4 regions of the Serratia surfactantfaciens genome follow, and region 4 is predicted to be linked to each of the others. Evidence: predicted binding sites of a transcription regulator. Region 4 holds the regulator's gene; each other region holds the start of a gene.
The links. Region 4 encodes PhoB, which activates phosphate uptake and scavenging genes when phosphate is short. Its sites were predicted from a motif close to CTGTCATAAAACTGNCNNAT; they were not measured.
Positions count from the first base shown of each region.

Region 1: a site for PhoB is predicted at 2,412-2,431, ahead of phnC (phosphonate ABC transporter ATP-binding protein). Genes of this name have one in related genera too.
Region 2: a site for PhoB is predicted at 3,529-3,548, ahead of pitA (inorganic phosphate transporter PitA). Genes of this name have one in related genera too.
Region 3: a site for PhoB is predicted at 5,012-5,031, ahead of ATE40_RS20240 (MIP/aquaporin family protein). Genes of this name have one in related genera too.

Region 1 is NZ_CP016948.1:776,447-784,372, forward strand. It holds gene ATE40_RS03725 (cysteine hydrolase family protein) at 1-162, shown strand, start outside; gene ATE40_RS03730 (NAD(P)-dependent oxidoreductase) at 196-1,071, opposite strand; gene trpS (tryptophan--tRNA ligase) at 1,362-2,369, shown strand; gene phnC (phosphonate ABC transporter ATP-binding protein) at 2,487-3,320, shown strand; gene phnD (phosphonate ABC transporter substrate-binding protein) at 3,362-4,294, shown strand; gene phnE (phosphonate ABC transporter, permease protein PhnE) at 4,373-5,236, shown strand; gene phnE (phosphonate ABC transporter, permease protein PhnE) at 5,233-6,132, shown strand; gene ATE40_RS03760 (YehS family protein) at 6,242-6,706, shown strand; gene ATE40_RS03770 (right-handed parallel beta-helix repeat-containing protein) at 6,897-7,926, shown strand, end outside.
Region 2 is NZ_CP016948.1:4,228,838-4,236,763, forward strand. It holds gene ATE40_RS19835 (nucleoside hydrolase) at 82-1,017, shown strand; gene add (adenosine deaminase) at 1,032-2,024, shown strand; gene ATE40_RS19845 (BaiN/RdsA family NAD(P)/FAD-dependent oxidoreductase) at 2,054-3,253, opposite strand; gene pitA (inorganic phosphate transporter PitA) at 3,554-5,056, shown strand; gene uspB (universal stress protein UspB) at 5,129-5,464, opposite strand; gene ATE40_RS19860 (SDR family oxidoreductase) at 5,898-6,671, shown strand; gene ATE40_RS19865 (LysR family transcriptional regulator) at 6,776-7,684, shown strand.
Region 3 is NZ_CP016948.1:4,321,042-4,328,967, forward strand. It holds gene ftsN (cell division protein FtsN) at 1-824, shown strand, start outside; gene hslV (ATP-dependent protease subunit HslV) at 927-1,457, shown strand; gene hslU (HslU--HslV peptidase ATPase subunit) at 1,470-2,804, shown strand; gene ATE40_RS20225 (1,4-dihydroxy-2-naphthoate polyprenyltransferase) at 2,901-3,818, shown strand; gene rraA (ribonuclease E activity regulator RraA) at 3,894-4,379, shown strand; gene zapB (septal ring assembly protein ZapB) at 4,440-4,679, opposite strand; gene ATE40_RS20240 (MIP/aquaporin family protein) at 5,203-6,048, shown strand; gene glpK (glycerol kinase GlpK) at 6,091-7,599, shown strand; gene glpX (class II fructose-bisphosphatase) at 7,727-7,926, shown strand, end outside.
Region 4 is NZ_CP016948.1:353,317-361,242, reverse strand. It holds gene ATE40_RS01695 (PstS family phosphate ABC transporter substrate-binding protein) at 1-939, opposite strand, end outside; gene phoR (phosphate regulon sensor histidine kinase PhoR) at 954-2,270, opposite strand; gene phoB (phosphate response regulator transcription factor PhoB) at 2,295-2,984, opposite strand; gene sbcD (exonuclease subunit SbcD) at 3,200-4,432, shown strand; gene sbcC (exonuclease subunit SbcC) at 4,429-7,680, shown strand; gene licT (BglG family transcription antiterminator LicT) at 7,913-7,926, shown strand, end outside.

The DNA of each region.
Region 1 (7,926 bases), 420 kb from region 4:
CGCGGTTATCCGGTGACGCTGGCGGCGGATGCTCATACCTGCCACGACAAATCCTATGCCGACGGCCTGCTGATCCGCACCCACCATAACGAGACGCTGTCGAATATCGACAGCTTCGGCGTGCCGATCCGCGCCGTGCCTGCGGCGGACATCGTGTTCTGATTACGGAAAAACGGGGGCCTCGGCCCCCGTTCGTTATTTCAGTCCCGCCCGCCGCGCCGCCACCTTGGCCAGCGCCGCCCAATCCAGATCCGCATCCCCCTGCGCCATCGCGTCGAGGAAGTTGTCTTTCAGCACCCCGGCGAACGGCATCGGCGTATGGCTGTCGGCGCCGGCGGCCAGCGCCAACCCGACGTCCTTCAGCCCCAGCGCCAGCCGGAATCCAGCCGGGGAATACTTCTCGGCGGCGATCAGCGCGCCATAGCCCTGATAGGCCGGGGCGGCGAAGACGGTGCTGCTCAGCATCTGCAGATAGTCGGCGCCGGACACGCCATAGTTGCGCACCAGCGCACTGCCTTCCGCCATCGCTTCAATGGCGCTGGCCAAGGTAAAGTTGGTGGCGATCTTGACCACGTTGGCCTGCGCCGGATCGGCGCCGAAGTGCCAGGTTTTCTGGCCGAGGGCATCGAACAGCGGCTGCGCTTTCTTCAGCAGCTCGCTCTCGCCGGCCGCCAGAATATTCAGCTTGCCGGCGGCGGCCACGTCGACCCGGCCCAGCACCGGCGCGGCGAGATAGCCGATGCCGTGTTCCGCATGCAGCGCCGTCAAACGCTGGGCGAGTTCGACCGAGATGGTCGCCATGTTGATATGCAGCGCGCCCGGTTTCATCCGTTGCAGCAACCCGCTGTCGACCACCACCTGTTGCGTGGCGGCATCGTCGGCCAGCATGGTGATCAGCACATCGGCATCGGCCAACTGTTCCGGCCGCTCGGCCTGCCGCGCGCCGGCGCTGACCAGTGGCTGCGCCGCCTGCGGCGAGCGGTTCCATACCGTTAATGCGAAGCCCGCCTGCAACAGGTTGGCCGCCATGGCGCTGCCCATCCCACCCAGTCCGGCAAATCCGATCTTCATCATGCGCTCCTTTTTCAGGTTGAAGGTTTTACCCTAGCGCGCCGGGCCAGGAACGCAAATGCCGGAGTGTAACGCCTTCTTACGCACCGGCGGCGGGCTATTGACGTGCTGCCGCTGCGGGTATACCTTGATGGCATGAATATATCGATGCCTTCCACCCACAATCAGTCATGGTGGCGCCTTTTCTGAGGCGGCACGAGTATTCACATCTCTTTTTAATGCCGCCGGTTTGGCGGCATTATTTTTTGTGGCGTTGATCCGGCGGTGTACTGACCTTCAGGAGCACTGCCATGAGTTACACCATTCTTACCGGCGATCGCGCCACCGGCCCACTGCATTTAGGCCACTTCGTCGGCTCGCTGCGCCAGCGCGTCGAACTGCAGCACCAGCATAACCAAACGGTGATGGTGGCGGATCTGCAGGGCCTGACCGACAACGGCAACAACCCGCAAAAAATCAGCGCCAACGTGCTCAACGTAGTGGCCGACTATCTGGCGGTGGGCATCGATCCGCACCAGACCACGATCTGCCTGCAGTCGGCGCTGCCGGCGTTGGCCGAGCTGACGATGTACTATCTCAACCTGGTCAGCGTGGCGCGGCTGGAACGCAACCCGACGGTGAAAAATGAAATCGCCGAGAAGGATTTCGCCCGCAGCCTGCCGGCCGGCTTTTTGATCTATCCGGTCAGCCAGGCGGCGGACATCACCGCCTTTGGCGCCACCCACGTGCCGGTCGGCGAGGATCAGCTGCCGATGCTGGAGCAAACCAACGAGATCGTGCGGCGTTTCAACCATATCGTCGGCCAACCGGTACTGACGGAGTGCCAGCCGCTGCTGAGCAACGTCGGGCGTCTGCCGGGGCTGGACGGGCAGGGCAAGATGTCGAAATCGCGCGGCAACGCCATCCAGCTTGGCGCCAGCGCCGACGAGGTGCACAAGGCGGTGATGAGCATGTTCACCGATCCCGGTCATCTCAACGTCAGCGATCCCGGCCGGGTGGAGGGCAACATGGTGTTCACCTATCTTGACGCCTTCTGCGACGACGCCGCGCTGGTGGCTGATCTGAAGGCGCATTACCGCCGCGGCGGGTTGGGGGACGTGAAAATCAAACGGCTGCTGGAGGATTGCCTGCAGAGCCTGCTCGAGCCGATCCGCACCCGCCGCGCCGAATTCATCGCCGATAAAGGCGAGCTGACGCGCATCCTGCAGCACGGCACCCGCCGCGCGCATCAGGTCAGCCAGCAGACGCTGCAGCAGGTCAAGGCGGCGCTGGGGCTGGACTTCTTTAGCCTGGAATGATGCGCACGCCGGGGCGTCACGCGTCACGCCCCGGCCATAAAACCATCATCCCACTGTCATAAACTTATTCGTTAATAGGTGCCCATAATGATTAGCCACTGAAACCAGAGAAATCATATGGCTCAGGCACTGTTAAAATTGGCACAGCACGACTTCCCAGGGCAGCACGCCGCCGCATCCCGCAAAGTGTTATCGGTAAAGGGACTCGGCAAGGCCTACAAAGCGCAGCAGCGCGTGCTGGATGACATCAACTTCGATCTGCACGCCGGCGAGTTCGTGGCGGTGATCGGCCGTTCCGGCGCGGGCAAGTCCACGCTGCTGCACACCCTGAACGGCACCATCCCTTCCAGCTGCGGCGAGATGTTGCACTTCGAAGACGATGGCGTGGCGCAGGATATCGCCCAGCTTGCCGGCCGCCAGATGCGCCAGTGGCGCGCGCGTTGCGGCATGATCTTCCAGGACTTCTGCCTGGTGCCGCGGCTGGACGTGATGACCAACGTGCTGCTGGGTCGTCTGAGCCACACGTCTACCCTGAAATCCTTCTTCAAACTGTTCGATGACGCCGACCGCGCTCGCGCCATCGAGCTGTTGCAGTGGCTCAACATGCTGCCGCATGCGCTGCAGCGCGCCGAGCACCTCTCCGGCGGCCAGATGCAGCGCGTCGCCATCTGCCGTGCGCTGATGCAAAACCCGCAAATCCTGCTGGCCGATGAGCCGGTGGCGTCGCTCGATCCGAAAAACACCCGCCGCATCATGGACGCGCTGCAGAAAATCAGCGAAGACGGCATCGCGGTGATGGTGAACCTGCACTCGGTCGAACTGGTGAAAGAGTATTGCTCGCGGGTGATCGGCATCGCCCACGGGAAGATCGTGTTTGACGGGCATCCTTCGCAACTGAACGAACGGATCCTGCACCAGCTGTATGGCGAAGAAGCCAATCAGATCCATTGAAGCACTTTTGACCTTTACCCTTTACACACAAGGCACACCTAATGAAAAAAGTATTGAGTCTGACCACCCTGATGGCCGGCGCGATGATGGTCTTTAATGCTGCCGCAGCGGATGCGCCGAAAGAGCTGAACCTGGGCATTCTCGGCGGCCAGAACGCCACCCAGCAGATCGGCGATAACCAGTGCGTGAAGCAGTTCCTGGATAAAGAGCTGAACGTCGATACCAAGCTGCGCAACTCGTCCGACTATTCCGGCGTGATCCAGGGCCTGCTGGGCGGCAAGATTGATCTGGTGCTGAGCATGTCGCCGTCCTCGTTCGCTTCGGTCTATATCAAGGATCCGAAAGCGGTGGACATCGTCGGCATCGCGGTCGACGACGTCGACCAGTCGCGCGGCTACCACTCGGTCGTGGTGGTGAAGGCCGGTAGCCCGTACCAGAAGTTGGAAGACCTGAAGGGCAAGGCCATCGGCTTCGCCGATCCGGACTCCACCTCCGGCTTCCTGATCCCGAACCAGGCGTTTAAAAAGCTGTTCGGCGGCACGGTCGACAACAAATACAACAACACCTTCTCCAGCGTCACCTTCTCCGGCGGCCACGAGCAGGACATCCTCGGCGTGCTGAACGGCCAGTTCGAAGGTGCGGTAACCTGGGCGTCGATGATCGGCGATTACAACACCGGCTACACCAGCGGCGCGTTCACCCGCATGATCCGCATGGATCACCCGGACCTGATGAAACAGATCCGCATCATCTGGCAGTCGCCGCTGATCCCGAACGGCCCGATCCTGGTGAGCAACTCGCTGCCGGCCGACTTCAAGGCCAAAGTGGTCACCGCCATCAAGAAGCTGGATAAAGACGATCACCAGTGCTTTATCAAAGCGATGGGCGGCAAGCAGCACATCGGCGACACCACCCTGGCGGAATACCAGAACATCATCGATATGAAGCGCGAGCTGACCAAAGGCGACCGTTAATTCCCGGCTGCCTCGGCCGTCCGAATGAAGGGGTTCAGCGTGCTGAACCCCTTGTTCCATAAAGATGGAAGACCTGTTTTGAATACCGATTTCGCACACTATTACCAACGGATCCGCAGCAAGCAAAAGCGCGAAGCGCTGTTGTGGTCGCTCGGGCTGGTGGTGTTGTACCTGGGCGCCGGCAACCTCGCCGAGTTCAACCTGCACACCGTCTGGGTGTCTATTCCGCACTTCTTCGACTACCTGGCCGAAACCATTCCGACGCTGCACTGGCACCTGCTGTTCGCCGACGGGCGCACCGAAGGCTCGCTGGCCTATTGGGGTTACCGCCTGAACATTCAGCTGCCGCTGATCTGGGAGACCCTGCAGCTGGCACTGGCGGCGACCATTTTCTCGGTGCTGGTGGCGACCGTACTGGCGTTCCTGGCGGCCGGCAACACCTATACTCCGGCCTCGGTGCGGCTGGCGATCCGCACGCTGGTGGCGTTTCTGCGCACCATGCCGGAGCTGGCGTGGGCGGTGATGTTCGTGATGGCGTTCGGCATCGGCGCCATTCCCGGCTTCCTGGCGCTGGCGCTGCACACCATCGGCAGCCTGACCAAACTGTTCTACGAATCGATCGAAACCGCCTCCAACAAGCCGGTGCGCGGGCTGGCGGCCTGCGGCGCGACGCCGCTGCAGCGCATGCGCTTCGGCCTGTGGCCGCAGGTGAAACCGGTGTTTCTCTCCTACAGCTTCATGCGGCTGGAGATCAACTTCCGCCAGTCGACCATTTTGGGACTGGTGGGGGCGGGTGGCATCGGCCAGGAGCTGATGACCAACATTAAACTCGACCGCTACGATCAGGTCAGCATGACGCTGCTGCTGATCATCGTGGTGGTTTCCGTGCTCGACTATGTGTCGGGCGAACTGCGCAAGCGCGTAGTGGAGGGGGCAAAATGACAGCGGGCACTCCGGCGTCGGCGGAAACGCTGCGCCAGCTAAAACAGCAGCATCCGGCGATCTTCGCGCAGCAGGGGCGTTACCTGCGCACCGTCGGCCTGATCGCGCTGGCGATCGTGCTGTACTACGTGTTCTTCTTCCTGGTCTTCGGCATTAGCTGGCCGCAATTTATCAACGGCTGCCAGCAGCTGGGGCGCTATTTCCTGCGCATGTTCGTCTGGCATGACTTCGTCAACTGGCCGTTCATGTATTACTTCCAGCAGATTGGCATCACCATCGCCATCGTGTTCGCCGGGACGATCACCGCGTCGCTGATCGCGCTGCCGCTGTCGTTCTTCGCCGCGCGCAACGTGATGTCGACGCCGCTGCTGCGGCCGATTTCGGTGCTGGTGCGCCGCTTGCTCGACGTGCTGCGCGGCATCGACATGGCTATCTGGGGGCTGATCTTCGTGCGCGCCGTCGGCATGGGGCCGCTGGCCGGGGTGTTGGCTATCGTGATGCAGGACGTCGGGCTGCTGGGCAAACTGTACGCGGAAGGGCACGAGGCGGTGGACAAGTCCCCCAGTCGCGGCCTGACGGCGGTGGGCGCCAACGGGTTGCAGAAGCACCGCTACGGCATCTTCACCCAATCGTTCCCCACCTTCCTGGCGCTCAGCCTGTACCAGATCGAATCCAACACCCGCTCTGCGGCGGTGCTGGGCTTCGTCGGCGCCGGCGGCATCGGCCTGGTGTATGCGGAGAACATGCGGCTGTGGAACTGGGACGTGGTGATGTTCATCACCCTGATCCTGGTGGTGGTGGTGATGATCATGGATAAGGTCTCTTCGCTGCTGCGCAACAAGTACATCATCGGCGAAGATATCCCGCTGTATCAGCAAAAAAGCCAAATCGATTGAGAAACCCCTTGCCGATCCCTATACTGCCGCACATTCAAGGTGTGTGGCAGTCATTTCGTTTCGCAATGTGCGCACGTCCCCGTTAGACAAGTAAAGGCAATGCAATCCCATGATGAACAACGACGTGCTGCGCAGCGTGCGCTATATGCTGAGCATTAACAACGCCAAAATGGTCGAGATTATCAAACTGGACAATTTCGAGGTGGCGGTGTCGGCGATGGACGCTTACGTGATCAAAGAAGGTGAGCCGGGCTACGAGAAGTGCCCGGACGAAGTGATGGCGCACTTCCTCAACGGCTTGGTGTTCTTCAAACGCGGCAAGGACGACAAGTTCCCGGCGCCGGCGGTTGAACTGCCGATCACCAATAACCTGGTGCTGAAAAAGCTGCGCGTGGCGTTCGAGCTGAAAGACACCGATATGCACCAGATCTTCACCGCGGTGGATTTCCGCATCTCCAAGCCGGAACTGAGCGCGCTGTTCCGCAAAGAGGGCACCAAGAACTACCGCCCATGCGGCGATCAGATGCTGCGCTACTTCCTCAAAGGGCTGGCGCAGCGCGTTCGCGGCGAGTAACGCGCAGCGTTCACCGAGCATCAGGCGCAATCGCAAGGTTGCGCCTTTTTTATTATCTCTCTCTCCCGCCCGCCGTTGTTGTACAGGCCCTCAGCCATCCATCATCGATGGAGGGGGCGCCGCCTATCCGGTTACTTTTTCATGGTTTGTTCAATGTTGATTGAAACGTAAAATCCAGAGGAGTAATTCAATGGCTCAAATGTCAAAAGAAGATCTGCTGTTCAACGCAAAAAATGCCGCCGCTGAGACCAATGACGGCGGTGAATTTGCTGAATATACCCCTGAACAGTTTGGCGCCGTGGGCGATGGCCTGGCCGATGATCGAGAAGCTGTCAGCGCCATGTTCGCTAAAGTGGCTATTGATGCCGCTAAATCGATAAAAAAACGCCAGGTCAGAATGGCGAATGTCTATCGGTTGACGCTGGGTCCGGCTTGGCAACCTCTGCAGATCCCCAGCAACTGCCATATTTATGGCGGTGGTGAAATTCACCTGGATGACGATACGCCTCAAATCAACATTTTTAATACCGTTGAACAGTCGAATTTCCTCGTGGAGGATCTCAGGATTACGAGAAAGGCGACACAGAAAGATGCCGATCCTATTTGGTGGTATGCCACTCGCGCGTGTACCGGCATGGCTTTCATCCGTTGTGAAAACTTCACCGTGAGAAATTGCGTCATCAGCATGCATACCGATGCTTTGGGCCTTTCTGACTGCACGTCCGTTACTCTTGAGAACAATTTGCTTAAGGATCTGGGAGAAGAACCTATCGCCGTTCGTGGCGGACGCCATATTACGATCCAGAATAATGAACTGACGAATCACCAGGGTGACGGGATCCTGCTGAAAACGGGCGTGAACCGAGATGCTTATGACGTCTTGATTGTGAACAATCATATTCATGATGGACATAAACCCGCTAAACCTGCTGGGGCGGGGCATACGCAAAGAGGGGGTGGGGTGACATTGAATAATGAAGTGACCGGCACGCCTTATTCATTCACTGACCTGACCGTTGCCAATAACCATATTGTTAATACCAGCTATGGCATCGCACTGGGTGGAATCAGTGACATTAATATCTCTAATAACTACATCAAAACGATCGAAAGGTTCGGCATTCAGATCGACTATTCCTTAGTAAATAACCCCACTAAAATCCCTACGAATAATTCCCGAATCATGGGGAATCACGTTGAAGATACCGTTGAAAATGGCA
Region 2 (7,926 bases), 1.2 Mb from region 4:
AGAACGAAAAAGGACATCTGGCCTTTTTTGCCTCGGGTCGTCTGGGTATGTTCTCCGCAGACCCCACCCAAGGAGAGTGCCATGCGACATATTCTGATAGACACCGATACCGCTTCCGACGATGCCGTCGCGCTGCTGATGGCGTTGCGCGAATCCGACGTGAAGGTGGAAGCGATCACCACCGTCGCAGGCAACTGCCCACTTGAACAATGCGTCAAAAATGCGCTCATTTGCGTGGAAAAAGCGGGAACCTATGCCCCTCCGGTCTACGCCGGCATGGCGAAACCGCTCTTCCGCACGCGCTATCACTCGCACCATATTCACGGCGAAGACGGCATGGGCGACATGGCCTTGCCGAACCCACAGCTGAGCGCAGAACCCGTTCATGCCGTAGACGCCATCATCGACTGTGCCGCACGGCTCAATGGCGAGCTGGAAATCGTCACCCTCGGGCCGCTGACCAATCTTGCGATGGCGGTGCTGAAGGCGCCCGCGCTGGCCGAACACGTGAAAAGGGTTTATGTCATGGGCGGTTCCGGGCTGACGCCCGGCAATATCACCCCGCTGGCCGAATTTAATTTTTACGCCGACGCCGAAGCCGCGCATCTGGTGCTCACTGCCGGGCTGCCGCTCACCCTTGTCGGCTGGGAGATCGGCATGGGGGAAGCGTTTATCGACCAACGCGATATAGCTCGATTGAATGATCTCAGCGAGCTGGGGCGCTTTGCCGTGCGCTGCAACCGCACGCTGATGGCGTTTAACGCCGGGCGCACCGAGCGTATAGGGTTTGATTTACCCGATCCGACCACCATGGCGGTGGCGCTCTACCCGGACATCGTCGAGACCAGTCTGGAGGCGTATTCTTGGGTAGAATATAAAAGTGAAGGGTCTTACGGCCATTACGTCATCGATTCCACCCACCTGACCGGCAAACCGGCCAATGCGCGCGTAATTACCCGCATTAAACCCGGTCTGTTTAAAGAAAAACTGTTCTCGCTGTTATCTCACCGCGAATGAAATAGGTGGCCGCCATGACTTTCGATCCGAGCAAATTAAACAAGGTGGAATTACACGTCCATTTGGATACCTGTTTAAGCTATCACTATGTAAAGAAGGCCAACCCGCAAATAACCAGAGCGGCATTTAATCGGCAATTTATCGCGCCGAAGCGATGCGCCGATCTGGGGGACTTTTTAAGCAAGATCGCGCCGCAAATAGACCTCTTGCAGACATGCCAGGCGATAACGCTGGCCGTCGATGACTTGTTCGCGCAGCTGGCGGCGGATAACGTCATCTATGCGGAAGTGCGCTTTGCTCCGCTGCTGCATACCCGGATGGGATTAACCGGCGAATCGGTGGTCGAGACGGTGCTCGCCGCGATGCATGACGCCGCGCAAACTTACGGCATCACCGCCGGGCTGATCCTGTGCACGCTGCGGCATTTCGATGCGGCCGCCAGCCTGCAAACCGCCGGGCTCGTGGTTAACTTTCTGGGCCGTGGCGTGGTAGCGCTGGATTTGGCCGCCGACGAGGCGCGTTATCCGCTAACCCACCATGTGGCGGCCTTTCGCGCCGTGCGTGAGGCCGGTGGCAACGTCATCGCCCACGCCGGTGAGGCGAAAGGCGCAGACAGCGTGCGGGAGACGCTGGATCGGCTGCAGGTGTCGCGTATCGGCCACGGCGTCCGGAGCATCGAGGACCCCGCACTCGTCGAGCGTCTGATAGCCACCGGCGTGCTGCTCGAGATCTGCCCCAGTTGTAACCTCACCTGCAATCTGTTCGACAGCATCGACGACCATCCGATAGACCGGCTGAAAAAGTGGGGGGTGCGGCTGAATGTGAATACCGATGCGCGCACCGTCGCCGATACCACGCTGAACAAGGAATATCAGCTGCTGCACGACGCCTTCGGCTGGCGCGATGAAGATTTTAACCGCAGTAACAGGCAGGCGCTGGAGGCGAGTTTTCTCGACGATGACACTAAAATAAAATTAATGAATCAGCTCAATGCCGGGCCAATGTGACCCGGCGCATTTCTAGGTTGAGCGGCGTTTTAACGTTCCTGCGCCGCCAGCGCCTGGGCGCAGGCCCAGGCCGAGCTCCAGGCCCATTGGAAGTTGTAACCGCCCAGCCACCCGGTCACGTCCACCACTTCGCCGATGAAGTAGAGCCCCTGCGCCTTGTGGGCTTCCATCGTCTTGGAGGAAAGTTCGTTGGTGTCGACGCCGCCGAGCGTCACTTCCGCCGTGCGGTAGCCTTCGGTGCCGTTCGGCTGCACGCGCCAGTTCTGCAACAGATCCACCAGCGCCGCCTGCTGCGGGGCATTCAGCTGCTTCAGCGTCGCCTCCGGCAGTTGTCCCAGCATCTGCAAGCATTCCACCAGCCGCTTCGGCAATTGCAGCGCCAGGGTATTTTTCAGGCTTTGGTTCGGGTGTTGCCGCCGTTGTTCATCGAGGAAAGCCGCCAGATCCAGCTCAGGAAGTAAGTTAACGCTCACATACTCACCAGGCTGCCAATAGCTCGACAGCTGCAGCACCGCCGGCCCGGAGAGGCCACGGTGGGTAAACAGGATGCTTTCGCGGAAACTGACGCCGTTCTCGGCGGTGATCACCGCCGGCACCGAGACGCCGGATAGCGTCTGCAAATGCTCCAACAGCGGCTTATGCAGGGTAAAAGGCACCAGCCCGGCGCGAGTCGGCAGCACTTTGAGGCCAAATTGCTCCGCCAGCTTGTAACCGAACGGCGAGGCGCCCAGCCCCGGCATGGATAATCCGCCGCTGGCCACCACAAGTGAGCGAGCACTCACTTTTTCACCATTCAGCGCCAGTTCGTAACCCTGTGCGGTTTTCTCCACGCCCAGCACTTCGCTGCGCAGGCGCATCGTCACCTGGCCCAGCTCGCACTCTTTGACCAGCAGATCCACCACCTGCTGCGCCGAGTCGTCGCAGAACAGCTGCCCCAGCGTTTTTTCATGGTAGGCGATGCCGTAGCGGTTGATCAGATCGATGAAGTCCCACTGGGTATAACGCGCCAGCGCCGACTTGCAGAAATGCGGGTTGTTCGACAGGTAGGCCGCCGGTTCGGCATACATGTTGGTAAAGTTGCAGCGCCCGCCGCCGGACATCAGGATCTTGCGGCCCGGTTTTTTGCCGTTGTCGAGCAGCAACACGCGGCAACCGAGTTGCCCCGCCTGCGCGGCGCAAAACATGCCGGCAGCGCCCGCCCCAATCACTACGACATCAAACTGTTCCACCTGAGCCTCTCTTATCAAAACCACAATCGCGACAAAAGAGCGCCATATTACGCCGTTTCGCCGCCGGTCACCGCCAAATTCACGGCGGCAGATTGTAAAGCCCCGGCGCCGTCAACGCCATAGTAAGAAAATATTACAGAGGTCAGAGGAGAATAACGCGTTGATATTTCATATTTTTGTTATAGACACGCCATCGTTTCGTCATGTCCAAATCAAAAAAACGTCATATTTTCCTTTTCCCCGGCCCCGGTTGTCACTGATAATGCGCGGCGTTCATGTCCACAAACTGGCGTAACGCTTATGCTGCATTTGTTCGCTGGCCTGGATTTCCATACCGGCCTGATGTTAATTCTCGCATTGTTGTTCGTGTTGTTTTATGAAGCCATCAACGGTTTTCATGATACGGCCAATGCGGTCGCTACAGTTATTTATACCCGCGCCATGCGCTCGCAACTTGCGGTCGTGATGGCAGGTTTGTTCAACTTTCTTGGCGTAATGCTCGGCGGTTTGAGTGTTGCTTACGCCATCGTCCACTTGTTGCCTACCGATCTGTTGTTGAACGTCAGTTCAGCACACGGATTAGCCATGGTCTTCTCCATGCTGTTGGCGGCAATCATCTGGAACCTCGGCACCTGGTATTTCGGTCTGCCGGCCTCCAGTTCCCATACGCTGATAGGCGCAATCATCGGTGTCGGTTTAACCAACGCCCTGATGACCCACACTTCGGTGGTGGATGCGCTTAACGTCCCGAAAATGATTGGCATTTTCCTTTCTCTGCTGTTCTCGCCGCTGGTCGGCATGATGGTGGCGGGAGTGATGGTGTTCGCCTTGCGCCGCTATTGGAGTGGCACCAAGAAACGCCAGCGTATCCACATGACCCCTGCGGAACGTGAAAAGGTCGACGGCAAACGCAAGCCGCCGTTCTGGACCCGTATCGCACTGATCCTGTCGGCGATTGGCGTCAGCTTCTCGCACGGCGCCAACGATGGCCAGAAAGGCATCGGCCTAATCATGCTGGTGCTGATCGGCGTGGCGCCGGCCGGCTTCGTGGTCAATATGAATGCAACCGGTTATGACATCACCCGTACGCGTGATGCCGTGACCCACCTGCAGCAATATTACCAGCAGCACGGTGACGCACTGTCGCATGCGGTGTCGTTGACGCCGCTGGTGCCAAGCCCGGATGACGAAGCCGAACCTAACAAGCCGGCCGAGTTCCACTGCGACAGTTCGCGCGCCATGCCGGCGATCGAACTGGCTCAGGGCATGCTGACCAACCTGCAAAGCTACGATCAGCTGACGGTTGAGCAGCGCAGCCACCTGCGCCGCCTGCTGATGTGCGTGACCGACACGGCGGATAAAGTCGCCAAGCTGCCGGAAACCTCATCTGCCGACCAGCGCTTCCTGAAGAACCTGCGTCAGGATTTGCTGCAGACCGTCGAGTATGCGCCGATGTGGATCATCGTCGCCGTCGCGCTGGCGCTGTCGCTCGGTACCATGGTGGGCTGGAAACGCGTGGCTACTACCATCGGCGAGAAGATCGGTAAGAAAGGCATGACCTACGCCCAGGGCGTGTCGGCCCAGATGACCGCGGCGCTGTCGATCGGCGTAGCGAGCTATACCGGCATGCCGGTCTCCACCACCCACGTGCTCTCTTCGGCGGTTGCCGGGACGATGATCGTGGACGGCGGCGGCGTGCAGAGCAAAACCGTGAAAAACATCCTGTTGGCCTGGGTACTGACCCTGCCAATCTCGATTCTGCTTTCCGGTGCGCTGTATTGGGTGGCGCTGAAGCTGATCTAACCGATAGCAACATGAGAAAGGCGGCCGAATGGCCGCCTTTTTTTTGCCTGCATCAAAGGAAACGGACAGACATCAATGCCAGATCATCAGCCCTATCAGGCTGATGACCACCAGGCCGCACAGAGCCGAAGTCAGCATAAACTGCCCGCGCACCCGCTCGCAGCGGCGAATAAACTCCGGATCGTGGTGCTCGACATAGCGCTGCGCAAAGATATAGCGCACCAGCCTCAGCTGCTTGCTGGGTTGCCCGTGGGCGGTGAAGAAACCGCCGCCGTCGACGTATTGGTACAGCAACGGGTCACAGCCGCGCAATACCACCAGCAGCGCGCGCAGAGAAGAGTAATACCGCACCATGTTTACCACACACACCACACATAAGGCCCAAAACAGCGCGACGGTACTGATCATGATTACCCCCTCAAGGCGTTGTTATCCACGGCCATCCGCCGGGTCCAACCGCCCTACCTCATTACCCGATACTCTGCTGGAGCTTACCGCTCTCATCCCCTTTTTTTGCCTGCACGGGCCACGCCCATAACCCACCGCCTCCGAAGACGTTGCCGCACCGCACAGAGAAACTTGCACAGCGTGGTTCTACTCAGAGGGGAAATGATGAGGCCCATATCCATCATTGTAGGTTAATGAAACGCAAACTGGCCTGATCAGTGGATAAAATTTACCGCCGTGCGCCGAAAGCCCCCCGCCGGGGCGAGATAGCGAGTTGTCGCCGGCCGATAATTAGTCGGTTTTTCTGGATAGTCTATCCCGCCGCACGCCGCTGATCTTTCCCCCGGCGCTGGCTAGACTCAGGTTTCCGTTACGTTCATCCAAGGAAACTGTTATGGCAAACCATTCAATCAAGGGAAAAACCGTTCTGATCGCCGGCGGCGCCAAAAATCTCGGCGGGCTGATCGCTCGCGATTTGGCTGAACAAGGCGCCAAAGCGGTGGTGATCCACTACAACAGCGCCGCTTCCAAAGCCGAGGCGGAGAAAACCGTCGCCGCCATTCAGGCCGCCGGGGCGCAAGGCGTCGCGCTGCAGGCCGATCTGACCAGCGCGGGCGCGGTCGAGAAGCTGTTCGCCGATGCGATCGCCGCCGTCGGCAAGCCGGATATCGCCATCAATACCGTCGGCAAAGTGCTGAAAAAACCGATGGTCGACATCAGCGAAGCCGAGTATGACGAGATGGCGGCGGTCAACGCCAAAACTGCGTTCTTCTTCCTGAAAGAGGCGGGCAAGCACCTCAACGACAACGGTAAAATCTGCACACTGGTCACCTCGCTGCTCGGCGCCTTCACGCCGTTCTACGCCGCTTACGCCGGCACCAAGGCGCCGGTGGAGCATTTCACCCGCGCCGCCGCCAAGGAGTTCGGCGAACGCGGCATCTCCGTGACCGCGGTCGGCCCCGGCCCGATGGATACGCCATTCTTCTACCCGGCGGAAGGCGCGGACGCCGTGGCCTACCACAAAACGGCGGCGGCGCTGTCGCCGTTCAGCAAAACCGGCCTGACCGATATCGAAGACGTGGTGCCGTTCATCCGCCATCTGGTCAGCGACGGCTGGTGGGTAACCGGCCAAACCATCCTGATCAACGGCGGCTACACCACCAAATAATCCCGGCGGGGGCAAATATCGCCCCCGCACCTGCTCGCGCGCAACCGCGCCATGCGGCTACACTTTCTGTCGGGAACAGCGCCAAGGAACAGCAGGTCAACGAGATGGACAGATTCAATCAATACCGCGTATTCGTGCAGGTGGCGGAAATGGGCAGCTTTATCCGGGCGGCCCATGCGCTGGAGGTGCCGCGCGCCTCGGTGTCCGCCGCCGTGCAACAACTGGAAACGCAGTTGGGCGTGCGCCTGCTGCACCGCACCACGCGGCAGGTGCGGCTGACCGCCGACGGCGAGCAGCTGCTCGAACGACTGCGCCCGCTGCTGGCCGAAGTGGAAGACATCGATCAGTCGTTTCAGGCCAGCCAGCGCCAGGCCTCCGGGCGGCTCAGCGTCGACGTGCCGAGCCGCATCGCCCGCCGGCTGATCGCCCCGGCGCTGCCCGGCCTGCTGCGGCGCCATCCTCACCTGCAGCTGATGCTCGGCTCCGCCGATCGCGCCATCGATCTGGTGCAGGAAGGGGTCGACTGCGCGGTGCGCGTCGGCGATCTGCACGACAGCAGCCTGGTGATGCGCCCGCTCGGCCGCATCGCGCAGATCAACTGCGCCAGCCCCGCCTACCTGAGCGAATTTGGTTACCCGCAGCAACCCGGCGATCTCGCGCCAGGACACTGGAGTATCGGCTACGCCTCCCCCAAAACCGGCCGCGAATCCCCCTGGGAATACCTGACCGACGACGGCCACACGCGGCGGCTCGAACTGCCCAGCCGGGTGGTGGTCAACAACGCCGAAAGCTATATCGCCTGCTGCCGTGCCGGGCTGGGGTTGATGCAAATCCCGCGTTACGACGTGCAGCATCTGCTCGACGCCGGCGAACTGGTGGAAGTGATGCCCGATTACCGCCCCGCCTCCATGCCGATCGCGCTGATCTATCCCCATCGCCGCCAGCGTTCGCGCCGCCTGGCGGTGTTTCACGAGTGGTTTGAAAGCCTGCTGCAGCCGCATCTGGAACGCTGATTGCACATTTAGCGCTATACTTTGTTTAATAACGCTTATAATTCAAGCGGTCAGACCGTCAGCATTCGCATAACCCATAGGCTTTTACGCCGCGCGGGTGTACAACGAAAGGTATCGGGCGGAGAGCGTTTCGATGCGGCGCAGTGTGATCGCCCCAACATATCATTGCGTTATCCGAATGATACTATGGAACCAAAAGCGCCAGGCGGGTACATGGAACGCCTGCTAACCCTTTTTAATCG
Region 3 (7,926 bases), 1.1 Mb from region 4:
CCGCCGCGTTGCTGGTTATCTTTGTCGGTGGCCTCTATTTCATTACGCACAACAAGCCGGAAGACGCGCCGTTGTTGCCTGCGCACACCACGCGCCCGGGCAACGGCCTGCCGCCGAAGCCGGAAGAGCGCTGGCGTTATATCAAAGAGCTGGAAAACCGGCAGATCGGCGTGCAAACCCCGACCGAGCCGACGGCCGGCGGCGAGCTCAATTCCAAAACTCAGCTGACCGCCGAACAACGGCAACTGCTGGAGCAGATGCAGGCCGACATGCAGCAGCGCCCGACGCAGCTGAACGAAGTGCCGTATAACGATCCGGGCCAGGCCAACGCGCGCAGCAATCGCCAGCAGCAGCAGATGCAACAACAGCAAATGCAGCAGCAGCCGGTACAGCAACCGCAGCAGGTCACCCAGGCGCCGCGCAACCCGTTCAACAACGGCGCCACCACTGCGCCGGTGCAGCAGCATCAGCAGCCGAAGCCGGCCACCCAGCAACCGGTACAGGTGAAACAGCCTGAGCCGAAGCCGCAACCGAAGCCGGAGCCCAAACCGGAAGTGAAGCAGGAAACGGCCAAGCAGGAAACCAAACCGGAATCGAAACAGAAGTGGATGGTGCAATGCGGTTCGTTCCGCGCCACCGATCAGGCTGAATCCGTGCGGGCGCGCCTGGCGTTCGAGGGCATCGAGAGCCGCATCACCGCCGGCGGCGGTTGGAATCGCGTGGTGCTCGGCCCGTACAGCAGCCGCGCCGCCGCGGACAAAACCCTTTCGCGCCTGAAGGGCGTCGGCATGTCGAGTTGCATTCCCCTCTCCGTTGGGGGTTGAAAAGCGTCAATCCCCCCCCATCTATACTGTCAATATGCCTCGTAGCGTCTGCGAAAGCAGGCGCTGCGGGGACTTCTTTCCGTCTTTAACGAGGGTCTGCTCGTGACAACAATTGTAAGCGTACGCCGCAACGGCCAGGTCGTCATCGGTGGTGATGGCCAGGCAACCCTGGGTAATACGGTGATGAAGGGGAACGTCAAGAAAGTGCGTCGCCTGTATAACGACAAAGTGATCGCCGGTTTCGCCGGCGGCACCGCTGACGCCTTCACGCTGTTTGAACTGTTTGAACGCAAACTGGAAATGCACCAGGGCCACCTGGTGAAAGCCGCCGTCGAGCTGGCGAAAGACTGGCGCACCGACCGCATGCTGCGCAAGCTCGAAGCGCTGTTGGCGGTCGCCGATGAAACCGCTTCGCTGATCATCACCGGCAACGGCGATGTGGTGCAGCCGGAAAACGATCTGATCGCCATCGGCTCCGGCGGCCCGTACGCTCAGGCCGCCGCCCGCGCCATGTTGGAAAATACCGAGCTGAGCGCCCGCGACATCGTTGAGAAATCCCTCAACATCGCCGGCGATATCTGTATTTACACCAACCATTTCCACACCATTGAAGAATTGCCTTCCAAAGCGTAAGGATCGAATACCATGTCTGAAATGACTCCGCGCGAGATCGTCAGCGAACTGGACAGCTACATCATTGGCCAAAACAAGGCCAAACGCGCTGTCGCCATTGCCCTGCGCAACCGCTGGCGCCGGATGCAGCTCAACGAGATGCTGCGTCACGAAGTGACCCCGAAAAACATCCTGATGATCGGCCCGACCGGCGTCGGTAAAACCGAAATCGCCCGCCGCCTGGCGAAGCTGGCTAACGCGCCGTTCATCAAGGTTGAAGCCACCAAGTTCACCGAAGTGGGCTATGTGGGCAAAGAAGTGGACTCCATCATCCGCGATCTGACCGATGCCGCCATCAAGATGGTGCGCATGCAGTCGATCGAGAAAAACCGCACCCGCGCCGAAGAGTTGGCCGAAGAGCGTATTCTCGACGTGCTGATCCCGCCGGCCAAGAACAACTGGGGCCAGCCGGAAGAAAACCAGGAGCCGTCCGCCGCCCGCCAGGCATTCCGCAAGAAACTGCGCGAAGGCCAGCTGGACGACAAAGAGATCGAGATCGATCTGGCTGCCGCGCCGATGGGCGTGGAAATCATGGCGCCTCCGGGCATGGAAGAGATGACCAACCAGCTGCAGTCGATGTTCCAGAACCTCGGCGGCCAGAAGCAAAAACCGCGCAAGCTGAAGATCAAAGAAGCCTTCAAGCTGCTGGTGGAAGAAGAAGCCGCCAAGCTGGTGAACCCGGAAGAGCTGAAAGAGCAGGCGATCGAAGCGGTTGAACAGCACGGCATCGTGTTTATCGACGAGATCGACAAAATCTGTAAGCGCGGCGGCCAAAGCTCCGGCCCGGACGTCTCGCGCGAAGGCGTGCAGCGCGATCTGCTGCCGCTGGTGGAAGGCTGCACCGTGTCGACCAAGCACGGCATGGTGAAGACCGATCACATCCTGTTCATCGCTTCCGGCGCGTTCCAGACCGCCAATCCGTCGGATCTGATCCCGGAACTGCAGGGCCGTCTGCCGATTCGCGTTGAGCTGCAGGCGCTGACCACCGAAGACTTCGAGCGCATCCTGACCGAGCCGAGCGCGTCGCTGACCGAGCAGTACAAAGCGCTGATGGGCACCGAAGGCGTCAATATCGAGTTCACCGCCGACGGCATCCGCCGCATCGCCGAAGCCGCGTGGCAGGTCAACGAAAGCACCGAGAACATCGGCGCGCGTCGTCTGCACACCGTGCTGGAGCGTCTGATGGAAGATATTTCCTACGATGCGAGTGAAATTAATGGCCAATCCATTACAATTGATGCGGATTACGTGCGCAGTCATCTGGATGAACTGGTGGCGGATGAAGATTTGAGTCGTTTTATCCTATAATCGCTCAATCATTGTCTTGTCAGTCATCTGTGTGGGAGGCATTGCCTCCCACAATTATTTCTAACGGACACCGCAACTTACTGACAGAAGCGAAACATGAGCTCATCAACCTCCACCACCCCGATCTCCGCCTGGCTGGAAAGTCTACGCCCCCGCACCCTGCCGCTGGCCTTTGCCTCCATCGTGGTCGGCTCGGCGATCGCCGCCTGGCACGGCAGCCTGAAACCTGAAGTGGCGCTGCTGGCGCTGTTGACCGCCGGCCTGCTGCAAATCCTCTCCAACCTGGCGAACGACTACGGCGATGCGGTCAAAGGCAGCGACAAAGAAGATCGCATCGGGCCGTTGCGCGGCATGCAAAAAGGCATGATCACCCAGGCGCAGATGAAACGGGCGCTGGTGGTGACGGTGGTGCTGATCGCCCTCGCCGGCTGTTCGCTGATCGCCGTCGCCTGCGAGCAACCCAGCGACGTGGTGGGCTTCCTGGTGCTGGGCGGGCTGTCCATCGTGGCGGCCATCACCTACACCGTCGGCAACAAGCCCTACGGGTATTTGGGGCTGGGCGACATCTCGGTGTTGGTATTCTTCGGCTGGCTGAGCGTGGCCGGCACCTATTATCTGCAAACGCACACTTTCGACAGCGTCGTGATGCTGCCGGCCACCGCCTGCGGCCTGCTGGCGACGGCGGTGCTCAACATCAACAATCTGCGCGATATCGAGAGCGATCGCGAGAACGGCAAGAACACGTTGGCGGTGCGTCTCGGCCCGCACAAGGCGCGCATTTACCATGCCCTGCTGCTCGGCGGCGCGGTGCTGTGTTTCGCGCTGTTTACGCTGTTCAATCTCCACAGCCCGTGGGGTTGGCTGTTCGTGCTGGCGATCCCGCTGCTGGTGCGCCACGGCCTGCGCGTGCTGCGCGATCCGACACCGGTCGGCATGCGGCCGATGCTGGAGCACATGGTCAAGGCGGCGCTGCTGGCCAACCTGCTGTTCGCCATCGGCGTGGCGCTCAGTTAAAAACTGATGATTTTGCCAACAGGGCGAATAAAGGGATATACTGAACATTCCAGCGGCAAACAGACGTAAAATCCTATGAAATACGATACTTCCGAACTTTGCGACATCTATCATGAAGAGGTGAACGTTGTTGAACCTCTGTTCTCCAATTTTGGCGGGCGTACTTCATTTGGCGGGCAGATCACCACGGTGAAATGCTTTGAGGATAACGGCCTGTTGTTCGATCTGCTTGAAGAAAACGGCCGCGGCCGCGTGCTGTTAGTCGACGGCGGCGGTTCGGTTCGCCGGGCGCTGGTCAACGCCGAGTTGGCGCGCCTGGCCGCCCAGAACGAATGGGAAGGCATCGTGGTGTACGGCGCGGTGCGTCAGGTGGACGATCTGGAAGAGCTCGATATCGGCATTCAGGCGATGGCGGCGATCCCGGCGGGAGCCGTGAGCGAAGGCGTGGGCGAAAGCGATATCCGCGTCAACTTCGGTGGCGTCACCTTCTTCTCCGGCGACCATCTGTATGCCGACAACACCGGCATCATCCTCTCCGAAGACCCGCTCGACATCGAGTGATTTTCGGTCATGAAAAAGGGCGCCTGAGGCGCCCTTTTCGTTGCTGCATGGCGTGAGGAATCAGACTTCTTCCATCTTGCCCAGCAGCGCGCGCAGGCGATCTTGCCATACGTGCTGTTCTTCTTTCAGCTGTTGGTTTTCGCGCACCAACGCTTCGTGGTTGCCGGAGGCAGCCTGAACTTCCTGCGACAGAGAGTTGTTTTTGTCTTTCAGCTCTTCAATTTCCATCTGCAACAGAGTGATGGTATCAATCGCCTGCTGTACTTTTGCTTCCAGTTTCTCAAATACTTCAAATGACATGCTTCAGTCCCCTCATGATAGCAAGGCGTACATCTATAAGTAGCGGCCGCAACGTCGGCTGCAGCGACTGCGAATATTGCATCGCGCTCAGTGACGCGCGCCGTTACGGAAGGCGCGCAGTCTCGATTCGTTAAAAACGATTGTAAGTAGCCAGTCTCCGCCTGTCTAGCAACATACCGGATCATCGCGCAGTCTGTTGCAATTTTCCTGCCCCCGCCATCAGCAAAAACTGAAAATCCCCGCCGCCGTCGTCGCGAGTTGTTAACAACCCTCGCCAAACCACTGGTCAGATCACACTTTTATGGCTCAGAAAGAACACTAAACGACGCGAAATCGCTCAATTTTATGACGCGCCACACACATTTTGATTTCGCTATTTCTCGTTTATGTTCGTTAACGATAAATTTACATCACGTCCTTATTCAATAATTGGACGAGATGAAAAAAACTGTGCCCATAGGCCGGATGTATACCCAACTGAGCCTATAAACCAACAACCGCCGTTTTGCAGGACACCAACATTATGAGCCAAACCACCAGTCCGACATTAAAAGGCCAGTGCATCGCCGAGTTCCTCGGCACGGCGCTGCTGATCTTCTTTGGCGTAGGCTGCGTTGCCGCACTGAAACTGGCGGGCGCCAGCTTCGGCCAGTGGGAAATCAGCATCATTTGGGGCCTGGGCGTCGCCATGGCCATCTACCTGACCGCCGCCATTTCCGGCGCGCATCTCAACCCGGCGGTCACCCTCGCGCTGTGGCTGTTCGCCTGCTTCGACGGACGCAAAGTGGTGCCATACATCATTGCGCAAGTCGCCGGCGCCTTCTGCGCCGCCGCGCTGGTCTACGGGTTGTACTACAACCTGTTCTTCGACTTCGAAGCGGCTCACCATATGGTGCGCGGCAGCAACGAAAGCCTTGAACTGGCCGGCATCTTCTCAACCTACCCTAACGCACACATCTCCGTCGGCCAGGCCTTCCTGGTGGAAACGGTGATCGCCGCCATTCTGATGTGCCTGATCCTGGCGCTGACCGACGACGGCAACGGCATTCCGCGCGGCCCGCTGGCGCCGCTGCTGATCGGTATTCTGATTGCCGTGATCGGCGCCTCCATGGGACCATTGACCGGCTTTGCGTTGAACCCGGCGCGTGACTTCGGGCCAAAACTGTTCGCCTACCTGGCCGGCTGGGGCAAAGTCGCCTTCACCGGCGCACGCGACATCCCGTACTTCCTGGTGCCGATCTTCGCGCCTATCGTCGGCTGCGGCCTGGGCGCCTTCGGTTACCGCGCGCTGATTGGCCGCCACCTGCCGTGCGACGTCTGCGTGACGGAAGAAGAGTCCGACGCCAAGGCTCAGCAGCGTAAAGCGTGATTGGTGCAGTTTTAAACGGTTAACAACAGCAGGATAATTACCATGACTGTAGAAAAAAAATACATTGTCGCACTCGACCAAGGGACCACCAGCTCACGCGCCGTCGTGCTCGATCACGACGCCAACATCGTTGCGGTATCGCAGCGCGAATTCCCGCAGATCTACCCAAAAGCCGGCTGGGTTGAGCACGACCCGATGGAGATCTGGGCGTCGCAAAGCTCGACGCTGGTAGAAGTGCTGGCGAAGGCCGACATCAGTTCCGATCAGATCGCCGGCATCGGCATCACCAACCAGCGCGAAACCACCATCGTCTGGGAAAAAGAGACCGGCAAGCCTATCTATAACGCCATCGTCTGGCAGTGCCGCCGCACCGCCGACATCTGCGAGAAGCTCAAGCGCGACGGCCTGGAAGAGTACATCCGTCACAACACCGGCCTGGTGGTTGACCCGTACTTCTCCGGCACCAAGGTGAAGTGGATCCTGGACAACGTCGAAGGCGCCCGCGAACGCGCCAAGCGCGGCGAACTGCTGTTCGGCACCGTCGACACCTGGCTGGTGTGGAAGATGACCCAAGGGCGCGTGCACGTTACCGATTACACCAACGCCTCACGCACCATGATGTTCAACATCCACGAGCTGGACTGGGACGAGCGCATGCTGGAAGTGCTGGATATCCCGCGCGCCATGCTGCCGAAAGTCCGTCCTTCCTCAGAAGTGTACGGCCAGACCAACATCGGCGGTAAAGGCGGCACGCGTATTCCTATCGCCGGTATCGCCGGTGACCAGCAGGCAGCGCTGTACGGCCAGCTGTGCGTTCAACCGGGCATGGCGAAGAACACCTACGGCACCGGCTGCTTCCTGCTGATGAACACCGGCAAAGAAGCGGTGCGCTCGAAAAATGGCCTGCTGACCACCATCGCCTGCGGCCCGCGCGGCGAAGTGAACTATGCGCTGGAAGGCGCGGTGTTCATCGGCGGTGCGTCCATCCAGTGGCTGCGCGACGAGCTGAAACTGATCAGCGACGCCGCCGACTCCGAATACTTCGCCACCAAGGTGAAAGACAGCAACGGCGTCTATGTGGTGCCGGCCTTCACCGGCTTGGGTGCGCCCTACTGGGATCCGTATGCCCGCGGCGCCATCTTCGGTCTGACCCGTGGCGCCAACAGCAACCACATCATCCGCGCCACGCTGGAATCCATCGCCTTCCAGACCCGCGATGTGCTGGACGCGATGCAAGCCGACGCCAACACCCGCCTGCAATCGCTGCGCGTGGACGGCGGCGCGGTCGCCAACAACTTCCTGATGCAGTTCCAGTCCGATATCCTCGGCACCCGCGTAGAGCGCCCTGAAGTGCGTGAATCGACGGCGCTGGGTGCGGCGTTCCTGGCGGGCCTGGCCATCGGCTACTGGAACGATCTGGATGAGGTGAAGAGCAAAGCGGTGATTGAGCGCGAATTCCGCCCAAGCATCGAAACCACCGAACGCAACTACCGTTACAGCGGCTGGAAAAAAGCGGTGGCTCGCGCTCAGGCGTGGGAAGATCACGAGTAATCCCGCTTCCGTTGCCCTCCAACAAGCGCTGCCTGCGGGCGGCGCTTTTTTTTGCCCCGCCCCGCCGCCGCCGCGCTGTGATAAACTTTGCCGATATTTTCTTCCCTTTCTCACAGACAGGTTTGCCATGAAACGTGAATTAGCCATCGAATTTTCCCGCGTTACCGAAGCCGCCGCGCTGGCGGGCTACAAATGGCTGGGACGCGGCGACAAGAACGCCGCCGACGGCGCGGCGGTCCACGCCATGCGCATCATGCTCAACAAAGTGGATATCGATGGCCGCATCGTGATCGGCGAAGGTGAAATCGACGAAGCGCCGATGCTGTA
Region 4 (7,926 bases):
CGGCTGCAGCCCGAGCGCCTGGCGGGTCTTCTGCAGAGCGGCCGGCGGCAGAGGCAGATAGCCGTCGTGGTTGACCAGGCTCTGTCCTGCGGTCGACAGCACGCGATCGAGGAACGCCGCGGTCAGCGGCTCCAGCGGTTGATTGGGGGCTTTGTTGATATAGATATACAGGTAGCGCGACAGCGGGTAGCGATCGTTGCGCACGTTGGCGGCGGTAGGCGCGACATAGTCCTCCCCCGACTCCGCCAACGGCAGCAGCCGCACGCCGCTGGCGCGAAAACCGATGCTGGCGTAGCCGATGCCGTTGAGCGAACCGGCCACCGCCTGCACCACCGAGGCCGAACCGGGCAACTCATTGACGCGCGGCATAAAATCGCCGCCGCACAGCGCGCGCAGTTTGAAATAGCCGTAGGTGCCGGAAGCCGAGTTGCGGCCAAAGCGTTGCAGCGAGCGCGTCGCCCAGTCGCCGCTCAGCCCCAGTTCGCCCCAGCGCGTCAGCGGCTGGCTTTCACCGCAGCGCCGGGTGGCGGAGAAAATACGATCGAGTTGCTGCAAATTGAGGCCGCGCAGCGGATTGTCCTGATGCACCAACACCACCAGCGCATCCACCGCCACCGGCACCGCCAGCGGCGCATAGCCGTAACGATGTTCGAACGCCGAAACCTCGGCCGCCTTCATCGGCCGGCTCATCGGGCCCAGCTGCGCGGCGCCCGCCGCCAACGCGGTCGGCGCGGTCGACGAACCGGCGGCCTGGATCTGCAGATTAACGTTGGGGTAATGCTGGCTGAAGTCCTGCGCCCACAGCGCCATCAGGTTCGCCAGGGTGTCGGAGCCGACGCTGGACAGATTGCCCGCCAGCATGCCGTCGGGCTGCGCCAGCGCGCCACGTCCGGCCAGCAGCGCCAGGCAAAGCAACAGCCCTCGGGTAATTCGGGTCATACCGGTGTCTCGCGTTAATTTTTCACCGCATTCTCTGATAAAGCGGCCGGAACAATCAACCGGTTGGGTAAGGTAAAGATAAAGCGGGTGCCGATCCCCGGTTCGCTGAGGATCTCCAGCCGCGCGTCGTGATGGCTGAGCGCGTGTTTGACGATCGCCAGCCCCAGCCCACTGCCGCCGGTCTGGCGCGAACGGGCCTTGTCGACGCGATAAAAACGCTCGGTCAGGCGCGGAAGGTGCTCGGCGGCGATGCCCGGCCCGTTGTCGCTGACCTGGAACTGCGCGCCATGCGCCGTCTGCTGCCAGCTGACTTCGATATGGGTGCCCTTCGGCGTGTGATTGACCGCGTTGTACACCAGGTTAGACACCGCGCTGCGCAACTGGTCTTCATTGCCGAACACTTTGAGCTGTTCGTTCACCCGGAAAGCGATCTCGTGATTGCCGCCGCTCAGCGATTGCGCCTCGCGCTGCAACACCCGCAGCATCAGCGGAATATCCACCCGTTCGTTCATGTCGACATTGGGCGCCGCCTCGATGCGCGACAGCGTCAGCAACTGCTTGACCAGCCCGTCCATCCGGCGGGTCTGCTCTTGCATGGTGCTCAGCGCCTTGCTGCGCAGCGAGCCGTCCTGCTCTTCGTCGCCCATCATTTCCAGGTAGCCCTGCAGCACCGTCAACGGCGTGCGCAGCTCATGGCTGACGTTGGCGAAGAAGTTGCGCCGCGCCCCTTCCAGCTGGCGCATCTGGGTGACGTCGCGCGCCACCATCAGCAGTTGCCCTTCGGAATAGGGCATCACGCGGAATTCGACGTAATGTTCGTTGTTCAACTGCAGCGTCAGCGGGCGCGAAAACTCCTGCTGTTGCAAATAGTGGCTGAACTCCGGATAACGCAGCAGGTTGAGGATGTGCTGGCCGTTGTCTTCCGGCCAGCGGAAGCCGAGCAGATGCTGCGCCAGACCGTTGCACCAGAAGATATTGCCTTCGACGGTGGTCATCACCACCGCGTCAGGCAGCGATTCGGCCCCGCTGCGAAAGCGCTTGATAAGCAGCGCCAGCTCGCGGCGGCGGCGGCGGTTGCGCTGCTGCATCTGATACAGGCCATAGAACAGCGGCTCCCAGCTCCAGCGGCCGGGCGGCGGCGTCATGCTGCGGTCGATCCACAGCCAATGGGAGAGTTTGAGCTGGTTGTAGAAATTCCACACCAGCGCAGCCAGCGCAGAGGCCAGCAGGAACCAGGGCAGATAACCGAAAATCAGCCCCAGCAGTAAGGCGGGCAGACAAAAAAGAGCCAGCTCCAGAGCCAGCCTCTTCCACGACAGACGTTCTAACACGGCATATTCTCCAGCGCGGCGCGATCAGTAGCGCGTTGAGAACCGGTAGCCGGTGCCCCGAACGGTTTGAACCATTTTATCATGCCCACTGGTTTCTAACGCCTTGCGGAGCCGACGGATATGCACGTCAACGGTACGGTCTTCCACATAAACGTTAGTGCCCCAGACGTGATTAAGCAACTGCTCGCGGCTATAAACCCGCTCCGGGTGGGTCATAAAGAAGTGCAGCAGCTTGAACTCGGTCGGCCCCATGTCCAGCGCCTGATCGTTCGCCATCACGCGGTGAGAGGACGGATCCAGGCTCAGCCCTTGCATTTCAATCACTTCTTCCACCGCCATCGGTGAAATACGGCGCATGACCGCTTTGATGCGCGCCACCAGCTCCTTGGGCGAGAACGGCTTGGTGATGTAATCATCCGCCCCCACTTCCAGGCCGCGCACCCGGTCTTCCTCTTCGCCGCGCGCGGTCAACATCATCACCGGGATATCGCGGGTCAGCGCTTCGCGCTTCATATGCTTGATAAACTGAATGCCGGAACCGCCGGGCAGCATCCAATCGAGCAACACCAAATCAGGGAACGGCTCAGACAGGCGCGTCACGGCGCTGTCATAATCCTCGGCTTCCAACGGTTGGTAACCATTCTGTTCCAACACAAAGCACACCATCTCACGGATCGGCGCTTCGTCTTCCACCACCAGTATGCGTCTTGCCATCGTCAATCCTGCCAATGTGTTAGCGACTTTGCGGGCGCCATTATGCGTCAGTTTTGTGACACTTTTATGAAAAAAAGCGGCTGTTATAGGCAGTAAGCATAGCGATTATTTCCCGCAGTAAAGAAAAATCATTCCGCTGCCCTCGCCATTGCGCCGGGACAGCCGGCGCCGCGGCCTTTATAATCATCGCCATTACCTTTGCACCCGGGAGTGTCATGCGCCTGATCCACACCTCTGACTGGCACCTTGGCCAGTACTTTTTCACCAAAAGCCGCGCCGCCGAGCACCAGGCTTTTCTGAACTGGCTGATCGAACAGGTAGAGCAGCAGCAGGTGGATGCGCTGATCGTCGCCGGGGATCTGTTCGATACCGGCTCGCCGCCCAGCTACGCCCGCGAACTGTACAACCGCTTTGTGGTGGAACTGCAGCGCACCGGCTGCCAACTGGTGGTGCTGGGCGGCAACCACGATTCGGTGGCGACGCTGAACGAATCGCGTGAACTGCTCTCCTGCCTGAACACCACGGTGATCGCGAGCGCGCAAGGCGCCCCCGAACAGCAGATCCTGGTGCTGAACCGGCGCGACGGCCAGCCGGGCGCGGTGCTGTGCGCCATCCCGTTCTTGCGGCCACGCGATCTGCTCACCAGCCGCGCCGGCGAATCCGGCGCGCAGAAACAGCAGGCGTTACAGGAAGCCATCGCCGAACATTACCAAACGCTGTATCAGGCGGCCTGCGAGCGCCGCGACCAATTGGGCCTGCCGCTGCCGATCGTCGCCACCGGCCACCTGACCACCGTCGGCGTCACCACCTCCGACTCGGTGCGCGACATCTATATCGGCACCCTCGACGCCTTTCCGGCGCAGGCCTTTCCTCCCGCCGACTATATCGCGTTGGGCCACATCCACCGCGCGCAGAACGTCGCCAAATCGGAGCACATTCGCTATAGCGGCTCGCCGATCCCGCTCAGCTTCGATGAACTGGGCAAAGCCAAAAGCGTCTTTATGGTCGATTTCGCCGACGGCGCTTTGCAGCAAGTGGAAGCGTTAACGATCCCGCAGTTTCAGCCCATGCAGCTGATCAAAGGCGATCTGGCCGAGATCGAACGGCAGCTGCGGCAGTTTGCCGATTATGACGGTGAGCTGCCGGTGTGGCTGGATATCGAAGTGGCGACGCAGGACTACCTCAGCGACATCCAGCGCCGCATTCAGCTGCTGGCGGACGAGTTGCCGGTGGAAGTGCTGCTGCTGCGGCGCAGCAAAGAACAGCGCCGCCAGGCGATCGCACAGCAGGATAAGGAAACGCTCAACGAACTGAGCGTCAATGAAGTGTTCGAGCGGCGCCTGGCGCAGGAGACTGAGCTGCCCGAAACGCGCCAACAGCGGATGCGCCAAATGTTCCGCCAGGTGGTCGATGCGGTGCAGCACAACGCCGAGGAGAACAACCCATGAAAATCCTCAGCCTGCGCTTAAAAAACCTCAACTCGCTGCAGGGCGAATGGAAGATTGACTTCACCGCCGAGCCGTTCGCCAGCAACGGCCTGTTCGCCATTACCGGCCCGACCGGCGCGGGCAAAACCACCCTGCTGGACGCCATCTGCCTGGCGCTATACCACCAGACGCCGCGCCTCAACGTCACGCCAAGCCAGAATGAACTGATGACCCGCCATACCGCCGAATCGTTGGCGGAAGTCGAGTTCGAGGTCAAGGGCGTCGGCTATCGCGCCTTCTGGAGTCAGCGCCGCGCCAAAAACGCGCCGGACGGCAACCTGCAGGCGCCGAAAGTCGAACTGGCCCGCCGCGAAGACGGCAAGATCCTGGCGGACAAAGTGCGCGACAAGCTGGAGATCACCGCCGCCATCACCGGGCTGGACTTCGGCCGCTTCACCAAGTCGATGATGCTGTCTCAGGGGCAGTTCGCCGCCTTCCTCAACGCCGACGCCAACGATCGCGCCGAGCTGTTGGAAGAACTGACCGGCACCGAAATCTACGGGCGATTGTCCGAACAGGTGTTCGAATCCCACAAACAGGCCAAAACCGATCTGGATGGGCTGCATCAGCGCGCCAGCGGTATCGAGCTGCTGAACGACGAACAGCGCCACTCCCTGGCCGAACAGCTGACGGCGCTGAGCGGGCAGGAAAGCGCTCTCGGCGAGCAAACCCGGCAACAGCAACAGGCGCTGAGCTGGTTACAACAATGGCAGCGATTCCGGCAACAGCAAAACGAGGGGCGGCAACGGCTGGAAAACGCCCAACGCGAGCAGGCCGAGGCCGCCCCGCAGCTCCAGCGGCTGGCGCTCAGCGAACCGGCCGAAAAATTGCGGCCGCTGCGCGGCGAACGCGATCGCTGCCGCGCCGAGCTGCAGACGATACAGCAGCAAGCGGCCCTGCTGACGCAGCAGCAGGAACAGCAGTCGGCGCAGCTGGCGCCGCTGCAGCAGGCGGTAGAAAAGACCCGCCTGGCGCAGCAAGCCCATGCCGAGCACATGCGGCAACAGCAACAGCTGATCGATGAGCAGGTCGCCCCGCTCGATCATCAGATCGCCCAACTGCAATCGACACAGGCCGAACGGCGACAGGCCGGCGATGCTGCCGCGCAGCAGTGCGCCCAACAGCAGGCGGCGCTGGAGCAGCTCACCGTTCAACGCAATCAACTGACGACGCAGGGCGCACAGCATCAGCAGCAATTGAACGCGCTGACCCAAGCGCTGGCCGTTCAACAGCAGCAGCAGCAAGCGCTGGAGGCGCAAACGCCGCTGGCCCCGTTGCGCCAGCGCCTGAGTGCCCTGGCAGATCTGCGTCCAACGCGTCAGCAGTTGTCCACGCTCGCCACCCTCCACCGTCAGACCCGCGAGCGGCTGACCCGGCAGCAAGCGGAGCACGCCGGACGACAAACGCAACTCGCCGAGCTGCAACAACAGCTGGAGAGCGCACGCCAGCAATTCAAACAACACAAGGCGCAGCTGCAGGAAGTAGAGCGGATCCACGAGCTGGAAAAACGCATCGTCAGCCTGGAAGCGGAGCGTGCCCTGCTGCAAAGTGGCGCCCCCTGCCCGCTGTGTGGCTCGACCACCCACCCGGCGGTGGAGCAATATCAGGCGGTGCAGCCTTCGGCGACGGAGCGGCGGTTGGTTGAGATGCGCACCCTGGCAGAGAAACTGCAAACCCAGGGTACCGAACTGCGCACCCGCTGCGAAAGCCTGCTGGAACAGCAGCAGCGCCAGCAGCAAACCATCGCGCAGGATGAACAGCAGCTGGCCGGCCAACAGCAGCAGTGGCAGCAGCTCAGCGCGCCGCTGGCGTTCGACTTTACGCTGGCGGATGACGAACCGCTCAGTGCCTGGCTGAGTGGCTGCGACGATGAAGAGCGGCGCGGGCAACAGGCGCTGCAGCAGCATGAACAATCGGCGCAGGCGGTACAGCAGGCGAAAGACGCGCTCGCGGCGCTGCAAACGCAGCAGCAGCAGGCGCAGCAACAGTTGGCGTTGCTCGAAGAGCGCTTTACGCTGCTGCAAAAAAACCACGCCGATAGCCTGCAACAGCAACAAGACCTGCAACAACGCTGGCAAGAAGGCGAGAAAATCCTCGCCGAACGGCGTGCGCAGCGGCTGGCGCTGTTCGGCGAACAGCGGGTCGCCGAGGTGCGCGAACAGCTGCGCGCCAAACAAACCGCCTGCGAACAGGCCAGTGTTCAGGCTGCCGAGCAGTGGCAAAAGGCGCAGGAACTGCGCGAACGCCTGGCAGGCCAACAGGCCGGGCTGCAACAGCAACACGCCCAAATGCAGGAACGGCTGCAGCAGGCGCAGCAGCAGTGGCAGCAGGCGCTGGCCGACAGCGAATTCGTCGATGAAACCGCCTTCGCCGCCGCGCTGCTGGACGACGCCCTGCGCCGCGAATTGCAGCAGCGCAAAGAGCAGTTGCAGCAGCGGCAGGTAGAGGCCACCGCCCTGCTGACACAGGCGACGCAAACGCTGGAGCAGCATCGGCAGAACCGCCCTGAAGGGCTGGATGAAGCCAACGCGGATATCGACGCGCTCACCCAATCGCTGGCCGAGCTGGCGCAGCAGTTGAAGGTGCTGCAGCTGCGCCAGGGCGAACTGCGCAATCAGTTGGAAAGCGACGCCGCCCGCCGCCTCAATCAGCAGGCGCTGTTCGAGCAGATCGCCCGCAGCCAGCAAGACTACGATGACTGGAGCTACCTCAACCAGCTGATCGGCTCAAAAGAAGGCGACAAGTTCCGCCGCTTTGCTCAGGGGCTGACGCTCGATCATCTGGTTTACCTGGCCAACAACCAGCTCGGCCGGCTGCACGGACGTTATCTGCTGCAGCGCAAGACCAGCGATGCGCTGGAACTGCAGGTGGTCGACACCTGGCAGGCGGATGCGCTGCGCGATACCCGCACCCTGTCCGGCGGCGAGAGCTTCCTGGTCAGCCTGGCGCTGGCGCTGGCGTTGTCCGATCTGGTCAGCCATAAAACCAGCATCGACTCGCTGTTCCTCGACGAAGGCTTCGGCACGCTGGACGCCGAAACCCTCGATACCGCGCTGGATGCGCTGGACAGCCTGAACGCCTCCGGCAAAACCATCGGCGTGATCAGCCACGTCGAGGCGATGAAAGAGCGTATTCCGGTGCAGATCAAGGTGAAGAAGGTTAACGGGCTTGGCGTCAGCCGGCTGGAAGCGCACTTCAGGCTGGAATGATCCCGCGGCGCGCGGCGTAGAAGTGTGACCGCGGCGGCACTCCGCGGTGAAAAGCGTTGAGCCGCAGCGGGCACGGGTTATTATGCCAACATAATAGGATTGTTACTGTATCCCCTCCGCCGCTCAGGGCCGCAGGGCAGAAACATAAAATACAGGCAAAACCTGACGCCCGGGATCGCTTCCGGGCGTCAGGTTTTTTCGTTTTCAGGATGCTGAAACACCGGGAAAAACCATGAAAATCGCTAA